DNA from 3 places in the Streptococcus sp. STC1396 genome. Region 1 is predicted to be linked to each of the others. Evidence: predicted binding sites of a transcription regulator. Region 1 holds the regulator's gene; each other region holds the start of a gene.

Region 1 (3,284 bases):
GCTAGCCATGGACTTTTTGTTAAAGGAGCTGCTGAATTGCTGGACAATGCTCCAATCAAAGAAATACTTGTTACCGATTCCGTTGACACAAAAGAAAGAATTCCTGAAAATACAAAATACATCACAGCTAGTGAATTGATTGGTGATGCTATCGTACTGATTCAGGAAAGAAAGCCAGTCAGCCCGTTGTTTGCTTATCAAAAGAAGTAGGTGATAAACTTCGTGATTTATTTAGATAATGCTGCTACGACTGCCTTGTCGCCTGCTGCGATTGAGTCCATGACTAAGGCAATGGCGATCTTTGGTAATCCTTCCAGTACGCACAGCCACGGTCGGGAAGCCAATAAACTTCTCAGACAAGCCCGTGAAGATATTGCTAAAGTTCTGCATACTCGGAGCAAAAATATTCTCTTTACCTCAGGAGGGACTGAGAGTAATAATACCGCTATTAAAGGCTATGCTCTGCATCATCAGGCTCAAGGCAAACATATTATCACCACCGCTATTGAGCACCATGCTGTTTTAGAACCAGTTGAATACTTGGTTGAGCGCTTTGGATTTGAAGCAACGATTGTTCAGCCGGTGGATGGCCAAATCCGAATTGAAGATATAAAAAGTGCTCTCAGACCTGACACCATCCTTGTCTCTGTCATGGCTGTCAACAATGAAACAGGATATATGCTGCCAATTCAAGAAATTGGAGAAATGCTTAAGGATCATCCTGCTGCTTTTCACGTCGATGCTGTTCAAGCCATCGGTAAGCTCCCCGTCTATCCAGAAGAATGGGGAATCAATTTTCTGAGTGCATCAGCTCACAAATTCCATGGACCAAAAGGTGTTGGCTTTCTCTATGCTGACAAGATGGATTTTGATAATTTTATGCACGGCGGTGATCAGGAAACCAAACATCGGGCAGGCACAGAAAATCTTGTCTCCATCATCGGAATGGCAACTGCACTTTCTGAAAGTTTTAATCATTTAGCGGAAAACCTTGAACATGCCCAGCTGTTAAAAGATACTTTGTTGGACGACTTATCAGATATAGATTTTTACCTAAACGAAAGTCAGCCCAGCCTGCCTTATGTTATCAATATTGGATTTCCAAATCACAAGAATGATCTCCTTTTACTCCAAATGGATTTAAATGGTTTTTCCATTTCAACTGGATCAGCTTGTACGGCTGGAGCTGTTCAGCCTAGTCATGTTTTGCAAGCCATGTATGGACAAGACTCTGAACGCTTAAATGAATCCATCCGAATCAGTGTCTCAGATCAGACCACCATCGAAGAAATTAAAGATTTTAGTAAAAAACTGAAAGAAATACTAGGAGGATAAGATGGCTTTTCAAACATCTGTAAGTCTACCAAACTGCGACTTCAACTACTCGCTTCATCCCAATGTTAAGAAATTTACGCTACGCGACAATACATTTGCTGAAACAAAGGTCGGTAATTATGAGCTTTCTCGCTTACTTGAAGCTGTTCCTAACAGCGGTAATGGCTTCCTGCTCAAAATCATCGTAAACAAAGACTTAACCGGATTCAAAATCAACATTACAGACAAATCTGGTTTAAGATTGGTTAATATTTTCAAATCTGAAGACCATCACATTATTCAGCAAAAGTTTTATTTCCTGATGGATAGCTTAGTTGAAAGACAAATTTTTGAAAAAACGCCCCAATAAGCAAAATTCTCACAATTTTGCTTTTTTCTATTCCGTTTAATTTCCTCATAAGTTAGCTTAATGTTTTACCTATCAAATTAGTTGCATTTTTCACAAACTTTCTATAGAATAGAGATAGAAAGGTCGTGATTTTGTGACAACTGAAAAAAGTAATCCTATTCCCCGTGCTACAGCTAAGCGGCTCTCGCTCTACTATCGGATTTTTAAACGATTTAATTCGGAAAATATTGAAAAGGCCAATTCAAAACAAATCGCAGAAGCAATCGGTATTGACTCTGCCACCGTTCGACGAGATTTTTCTTATTTTGGTGAATTAGGTCGCAGAGGTTTTGGCTATGATGTCAAAAAGCTGATGAATTTTTTTGCCGATCTCTTAAATGACACCTCTATCACCAACGTTATGATTGTCGGGGTCGGAAATATGGGAAAAGCACTTCTCCACTATCGTTTTCATGAACGAAATAAAATGAAAATCGTCATGGCCTTCGATACAGATGATCATCCTGATGTCGGTACAACCACCAGCGATGGTGTGCAAATTTACGGCATTTCAGAAATTAAAGAAAAAGTACAGTCAGGAGATGTGCAAACAGCTATCCTAACTGTACCGAGTCTGAAAGCCCAGGAAGTCGCTTCTGTATTAGTCAAAGCAGGGATTAAGGGAATTCTCTGTTTTTCACCTGTTCATCTCACCCTTCCAAAGGAAGTTGTTGTTCAATATGTTGATTTAACAAGCGAATTACAAACCCTTCTTTACTTCATGAAAAAGAAGAAAAGTTGATGCTGGAGTGACACAGATTATTTCACAAGAAGACCACTTATTGGAATAACAGGAAACAAAAGAGTGATTTCCAATGTGCAAGTTATTCAAATATCTTTATCCTGCTTCTGTGCTTAGCTTCGTTTCTCTCAGTGTGAAGTCATTTCCTATAGTTTACGTGCTAAAGGGGTTGATAACATTGAACCTCAACCGATGGGTGGCTATTTTTTCAGTGTTCCAAACATAGCTCCCCGAATCTCTGTTTAGAACAACTTGACTATATTTGATGATGCAGTTCATAAATTTTAGATCAAATCAGTTTCTTCACGGTAGCTATAATAATTATTTTTTGAGACAATTAAATGATCTAATAGAACCAAGCCCATCAGTTCACAGGCTTCCTTCATGTGTTTGGTGACCTCATCGTCATTTCTACTAGGCAAGGTCATTCCCGAAGGATGATTGTGCACAAGGATAATTGATGTCGCCAAATGTTTAAGAGCATAATGTAGAATCTCACGCGGCTCAGCGATACTTCTGGTCACCGTTCCCATAAAGATTGTCTGCTGATGGATAATCTGATTTTGACTATTAAGATAAATAGCAACCAAACATTCCTGCTTTTTATCTCCTAATTCGACCTGCATTTTTCGAGCCAGTTTTTGACTTCCAATAATTTGCTCCCTTTGCATCACTTCTGCTTTATTGATGCGGCAGCCAAGCTCAATAATGGCCTGAAGCTCAACTGCTTTCACAGGGCCAATTCCTGAAATAGTTTGCAACTCTTGCAAAGTTAGATACTTTAAATCATTCAAACTAGAAATAGATGATAAAATCCTT
Region 2 (3,284 bases), on a different contig from region 1:
TCCACATACCCTTAGCAGCGTCCATTGGAGAACCACCACCGAGTGCGATGATTGTATCTGGTTCAAAGGCACGCATTTCTTCTGTACCACGACGGATAGTTGTAATATCTGGATCTGGCTCTACATCTGAGAAGACTTGGATTGTCACTTTGTTCTTACGGAGATTCAACTGATCAATTACACGTTGAACAAAACCAAGTTTTTCGATGGACTTATCGGTAACAATCATAACGCGTTCAATATCTTCACATGTTTGAAGGTATTGGATAGAGTTGCGCTCGAAGTAAATTTTTGAAGGAACTTTAAACCATTGCATATTATTTCTACGTTTCCCTACTTTCTTGATGTTTAAGAGGTTAATAGCGCTAACGTTATCACCAACTGAGTTACGTCCGTATGAACCACATCCAAGTGTCAAGGATGGAATGAAGGCATTATATACATCCCCAATACCACCGAAAGTAGATGGAGAGTTCCAGATAATCCGCATAGCTTTGATTTCAGTACCAAAGCGCTTAGCAAGAGCTTCATCTTTTGTATGGATAGCAGCTGAGTGACCAAGTCCGTTAAATTCAACCATTTGACGAGCTTTTGTAAGACCGTCTTCTGTATCTTCAGCTTTCAAGACAGCAATAACTGGTGAAAGTTTTTCGCGAGTCAATGGCTCATTTGGACCTACTTCCGCACATTCTGCAGCCAGGATGTTTGTACCTTCTGGTACTTTGAAGCCTGCTTGTTCTGCAATCCATGCAGCTGGTTTCCCTACAATGTTCGCATTTAGTTTAGCACCAGCACAGTTTTTGCTGTTTGCTTTAGCGCCAAAGCAGAATTCTTCAAGAAGGGCTTTTTCTTTTTTGTTTACAAAATAAGTGTGGTATGACTTGAATTCTTCTACAAATTCATCATAAACTTCCTTGTCAATGATAACAGCTTGTTCAGATGCACAGACCATTCCATTGTCAAATGATTTAGACATAACAATGTCATGTGCTGCTTGACGAAGGTCTGCAGATTTTTCTACATAGGCAGGCACGTTTCCGGCACCAACTCCAAGAGCTGGTTTTCCGCATGAGTAAGCAGCCTTAACCATGGCATTCCCACCGGTCGCAAGGATTGTAGCAATACCATCGTGGTTCATAAGCGCACCTGTCGCTTCCATAGATGGTTGTGTAATCCATTGCACACAGTTTTCAGGAGCTCCTGCTGCAATCGCTGCGTCGCGTACGATTTGCGCTGCGTGAGCTGAAGATTCTTGTGCAGATGGGTGGAAAGCAAAGACGATCGGATTACGTGTCTTCAAAGCAATCAATGATTTGAAAATTGCTGTTGCAGTTGGGTTGGTCGTTGGAGTGATCCCGCAGACTACTCCGACAGGCTCTGCAATTTTAGTCAAGCCAGTAATCGGATCATCTTCAATGACACCAACAGTTTTAACTCCACGCATATTGTTGACAACGTGTTCGCAAGCAAAGAGGTTTTTTGTCGCCTTGTCTTCAAATACACCACGTCCAGTTTCTTCAACAGCATGTTGAGCAAGGATTCCGTGAGCATCCAAAGCAGCAACTGAAGCTTTTGCTACAATATAATCCACTTGCTCTTGGTTCAATTTTCTCATTTCTTCAAGAGCTACCAGACCTTTTTGAACAAGTTCATCAACATGCTTTTCAGCAGCCAATTTCTTTTCCTCAGGTGTTACAATTTTTTTATCCGCCATCATAGTCCTCCAATGGTTTCTTAGAAGGCTTGAAGAATCTTCAGCCTTTGTTAAAATTTTCACAATAACATTATACCTTATTTACCTATCTTTGTAAACACTTTCAACAAAATTTCACATACTTTATTGGAAACTTTGTGAAGTAAATTATCACCCCCTCTAAATTCACGGCTTCCGCTTATCGCTTGTGAATTTATTTTCTGTATTTTTATTATTTCACATACTTCTTAAAATGTCAGAAAGCGCTTTCATATAGTGACTATAGATAGCTCGGTTAATCCGAGCTATCTTTATGGTTTAACGTTTCCGGCCTCGGCTTGATCCAACGCTTGTTTAATCGTATTGGCATAGAGAAGTCCGCCTTCTTTCATTGATTCTGTATCTGAACCATAATGAACATAGTCTGTACCAGCCCAAATCTGCGGATTATCTATAGCTACTTGATACCAGTCTGCCACATGAACAAAATCATACTTCTGGGCAAGCTCTAATTCGTACTGGCGCGTTTTAACCAGAATGCTATTGGAGTCTCCGGCCGTTCGGCCGTCATAAGGAGTTACCAGAATCAGAGTATGACCTTTTGGCAGGTTCTCAATATACTGGTTTAGCATTTCTTCATAATTGTCAACTGTATTAGTCCCCAAAGCTAATACAACATTTTTTAAAAGAAGATGATTAGAAATATCGTTTTGATAAACTTCAAATCCCGAATTAAAATTTCGGCTGACGATAGCATCTAATTGAACATTCGGAATCACTTGTTGCAGCCATTCACTTGAGCGAAGGGCAACCGAATCCCCAATCATGGTTGTGCCTGCAGCTACATTATAATCTGTGGCTGTTGTTTGATCCACATGACTGCGAGTCGCCTGCATTTTCGTATCTGCCTGATTTAAAGCATTGACAATCAGGTTTTCCTCAAAGGCTCCGACAGATGGCGCTGTCACGGTGATAGAAAACAGAATAAGTGTCAGCGGAATGAAACTGTAGAAGACCGGCTTAGTAATAGATGATAAATCCATCTCGGTTCCCATGATCTTCGGCTGTCGTCCTGCCAGAGTAGGCTCCAAAATATAGAAAGAGAGAGCTGCAAAGCTGAAACTCAAAATTGTTGTCAACAGTACAGCCCAGCCATTGCTCATCAGCTGAGTAAAGATGATGTAAAAAGGCCAGTGGAAGAGATAGACGCCATAACTGGTATCTGCGATAAAGTTGACAAATTCGGGCTCCTTCACATCTGGCAATTTGTCGTGCAACATGCGGGTTGCTGCTATCATGACGCAGGCCAGAAGCGTCGAAGCCATAAAACCAAATAAATAGGTCCACAAGCTGTCAAATTTCAAAATGAAACTGAGTAAGATAAGAATGGCAAAACTTCCGCCCAGAGCAGCCAGAACTTGTTTGAGATCGACTATTTTTTCCAGTTTCTTCATCTGAACGCCAACATTTCCGACTCCAGAAAAAGTCGCAAGTGCTGTCCCTGCAAAGAAAGGAAAAACATGAGTCAGACTTGAAAAATAAATATTAGAGTAGTTTTTGCTAACGAAAGCTCCAATAAACATAGAAAAGA
Region 3 (3,284 bases), on a different contig from region 1:
GCAGGCAGGCTTTAAGAATGTCAAAGTTTACGCAGACTTTGAGGACAAGGAGCCAACTGACAAGAGCGCTCGCTGGTTCTTTGTGGCGGAGAAATGAGATGACAGTGACTGGTATTATCGCAGAGTTTAATCCTTTCCATAAGGGACACAAATATCTGCTGGATCAAGCTTCTGGTCTGAAAATCATCGCCATGAGTGGTAATTTCGTCCAGCGAGGCGAGCCGGCTATCGTGGACAAGTGGACTCGGGCCCAGATGGCTTTAGAAGCCGGAGCGGATCTGGTCGTTGAGTTGCCTTTCTTGGTCAGCGTTCAGGCGGCGGATTTTTTCGCTAAGGGAGCGGTAGACATCTTAGAGAGGCTGGGCATTGATTATCTGACTTTTGGGACTGAGGAAGTGCTGGACTATGAGAGTATTTCTAGGGTCTATGGTGAAAAGGCAGAGCAGATGGAGGCTTATCTGGCTGGCTTGCCTGATTCTCTATCCTATCCTCAAAAGACTCAGGCCATGTGGCAGGAGTTTGCAGGGCTTAATTTCTCAGGCTCTACTCCCAATCATATATTGGGCTTGGCCTATGCCAAAGCTGTGGCGGGAAAGGCTATAAAACTGTGTCCGATTCAACGTCAGGGGGCTGGCTATCATTCCTTGTCAGCTAATGAGGAATTCGCCTCCGCAACTGCCCTTCGTCAGAATCTGGATCAGCCAGCCTTTCTCAAAAAATTCACTCCAAGCTATAAGCTGCTTGAGACGGCACCCAAGGTGACCTGGTCGGACCTCTTTCCTTATCTCCGTTATCAGATAGTGACCTGTCCGGATTTGACAGACTTTTATCAGGTCAATCAGGAATTGGCTGTTAGGATTAGAGAGGCCCTGAAAAGCAGTGAGACCATAGAGGAGTTAGTTGAGCAGGTGGCGACCAAGCGCTATACCAAGGCTCGGGTTCGGCGTCTGTTGACCTATATCCTAGTCGGAGCTAGACAGGAAGAGCTTCCGTCAGCAATCCATATCTTGAGTTTCTCCGAGCAGGGGCGCCAGCATTTGGCTAAGCTGAAGGGAAAGGTTGAACTGGTCAGTCGAATCGGAAAAGAGCCATGGGATAGTCTGACCCAGCAAGCTGACAAGGTTTATCAGCTGGGAAATGCTGCACTGATGGAGCAGAATTTTGGGCGAATTCCAATACAGGTTGATTGATAAAATGTTTATATGAAATGGCGTCCCTTTTATATTTACTTAAAATTTCAGGAAAAACTAGCATTTTCCTTGAAAAAGTGATAAAATAAACAATGTAAGTGGTTTAATCCACAAAAAATAAGAGGAGGCCTGATAACAATGGCAATCGTTTCAGCAGAAAAATTTGTCCAAGCAGCTCGTGACAATGGTTACGCAGTTGGTGGATTCAACACAAACAACCTTGAGTGGACTCAAGCTATCCTGCGTGCGGCAGAAGCTAAAAAAGCTCCAGTTTTGATCCAAACTTCTATGGGTGCTGCTAAGTACATGGGTGGATACAAGGTATGTAAATCTCTCATTGAAAACCTTGTAGAATCAATGGGTATTACTGTACCAGTAGCTATCCACCTTGACCACGGTCACTACGAAGATGCACTTGAGTGTATTCGAGTTGGTTATACTTCAGTTATGTTTGACGGTTCACACCTTCCAGTTGAAGAAAACCTTGAAAAAGCTCGTAAAGTTGTAGAATTTGCTCATGCAAACGGCGTGTCAGTAGAAGCTGAAGTTGGTACTATCGGTGGTGAAGAAGACGGAATCATTGGTGATGGCGAATTGGCTCCAATTGAAGATGCTAAAGCAATGGTTGCAACTGGTATTGACTTCTTGGCAGCTGGTATCGGTAACATCCACGGTCCTTACCCAGCAAACTGGAAAGGTCTTCACCTTGATCACTTGCAAAAATTGACAGAAGCAGTTCCAGGATTCCCAATCGTATTGCATGGTGGTTCAGGTATTCCTGATGATCAAATCCAAGCAGCTATCAAACTTGGTGTTGCGAAAGTTAACGTTAACACTGAATGCCAAATCGCATTCGCTAACGCAACTCGCAAATTTGCTCGTGACTACGAAGCAAATGAAGCAGAATACGACAAGAAGAAACTCTTCGACCCACGTAAATTCTTGGCTGAAGGTGTCAAAGCTATCCAAGCATCTGTTGAAGAACGTATCGACGTCTTCGGTTCAGAAGGTAAAGCTTAATTAGGCTATATACAAAACAGAAACCTGCCCGTAAGGGTGGGTTTTTTGGTGTGTGATAAAATATGATAATTATTTTTAAATTACCTATGTTCGTTTGGAAGTAAAAGTGGTAGTATAGTGAGGAGATAAGATTCTATTTTTCTGAGTTAGATAGGAAAAAGGTCTGTAACATGAATTGAATGATAGGATATTGAGAAACGTATGGCAATGATAGAAGTAGAACATCTTCAGAAAAATTTTGTAAAGACTGTCAAGGAACTGGGATTGAAGGGAGCTTTGCGCTCCTTTATTCATCCTGAGAAGCAGACCTTTGAAGCGGTCAAGGATTTGACCTTTGAGGTTCCCAAGGGTCAGATTTTAGGTTTTATCGGGGCCAATGGTGCTGGGAAGTCGACAACCATTAAAATGCTGACAGGGATTTTGAAACCGACATCAGGATTTTGTCGGATTAATGGCAAAATTCCACAGGATAATCGCCAAGACTATGTCAAGGATATTGGAGTAGTCTTCGGACAACGAACTCAGCTATGGTGGGATTTGGCTCTGCAAGAGACCTATACGGTCTTGAAAGAGATTTACGATGTGCCAGACTCCCTTTTCCATAAACGCATGGATTTTTTGAATGAAGTCTTGGATTTGAAAGAATTTATTAAAGACCCCGTGCGGACTCTTTCACTAGGGCAGCGGATGCGGGCTGATATTGCGGCTTCCTTGCTTCACAATCCCAAGGTTCTCTTTTTAGATGAGCCGACTATTGGTTTGGATGTTTCGGTCAAGGATAACATTCGTCGGGCCATCACCCAAATCAATCAGGAGGAAGAAACAACCATTCTCTTGACCACTCACGACCTGAGTGATATTGAGCAACTTTGTGATCGGATTTTTATGATTGACAAGGGGCAGGAGATTTTTGATGGAACGGTGAGCCAGCTCAAGGCCACTTTTAGCAAGATGAAGACTCTCTCCTTTGAACTGGTGCCAGGTCAAAATCATCTCGTCTCTCACTATGAAGGCTTACCTGATATGACCATTGATAGACAAGGAAACAGCCTCAATATTGAATTTGATAGTTCA

The links. Region 1 encodes Rex, which represses fermentation and respiration genes when NADH is low (regulators of the CRP and FNR family bind a similar motif). Its sites were predicted from a motif close to TTGTGAANTANTTCACAA; they were not measured.
Region 2: adhE (bifunctional acetaldehyde-CoA/alcohol dehydrogenase) is a predicted target of Rex. The motif match lies at 1,762-1,779, and genes of this name have one in related genera.
Region 3: AC5FEC_RS03715 (class II fructose-bisphosphate aldolase) is a predicted target of Rex. The motif match lies at 1,266-1,283, and genes of this name have one in related genera.

What each region holds. Positions count from the first base shown of each region.
Region 1 is NZ_JBZYCU010000021.1:281-3,564, reverse strand. Features, by position in the region: gene AC5FEC_RS07930 (ribose-phosphate diphosphokinase) at 1-210, shown strand, start outside; gene AC5FEC_RS07925 (cysteine desulfurase family protein) at 223-1,335, shown strand; gene AC5FEC_RS07920 (DUF1831 domain-containing protein) at 1,337-1,684, shown strand; gene AC5FEC_RS07915 (redox-sensing transcriptional repressor Rex) at 1,818-2,465, shown strand; gene radC (RadC family protein) at 2,750-3,284, opposite strand, start outside.
Region 2 is NZ_JBZYCU010000004.1:25,763-29,046, reverse strand. Features, by position in the region: gene adhE (bifunctional acetaldehyde-CoA/alcohol dehydrogenase) at 1-1,714, opposite strand, end outside; gene AC5FEC_RS02285 (acyltransferase family protein) at 2,005-3,284, opposite strand, start outside.
Region 3 is NZ_JBZYCU010000007.1:41,494-44,777, reverse strand. Features, by position in the region: gene AC5FEC_RS03725 (class I SAM-dependent DNA methyltransferase) at 1-97, shown strand, start outside; gene AC5FEC_RS03720 (nucleotidyltransferase) at 99-1,190, shown strand; gene AC5FEC_RS03715 (class II fructose-bisphosphate aldolase) at 1,329-2,210, shown strand; gene AC5FEC_RS03710 (ABC transporter ATP-binding protein) at 2,412-3,284, shown strand, end outside.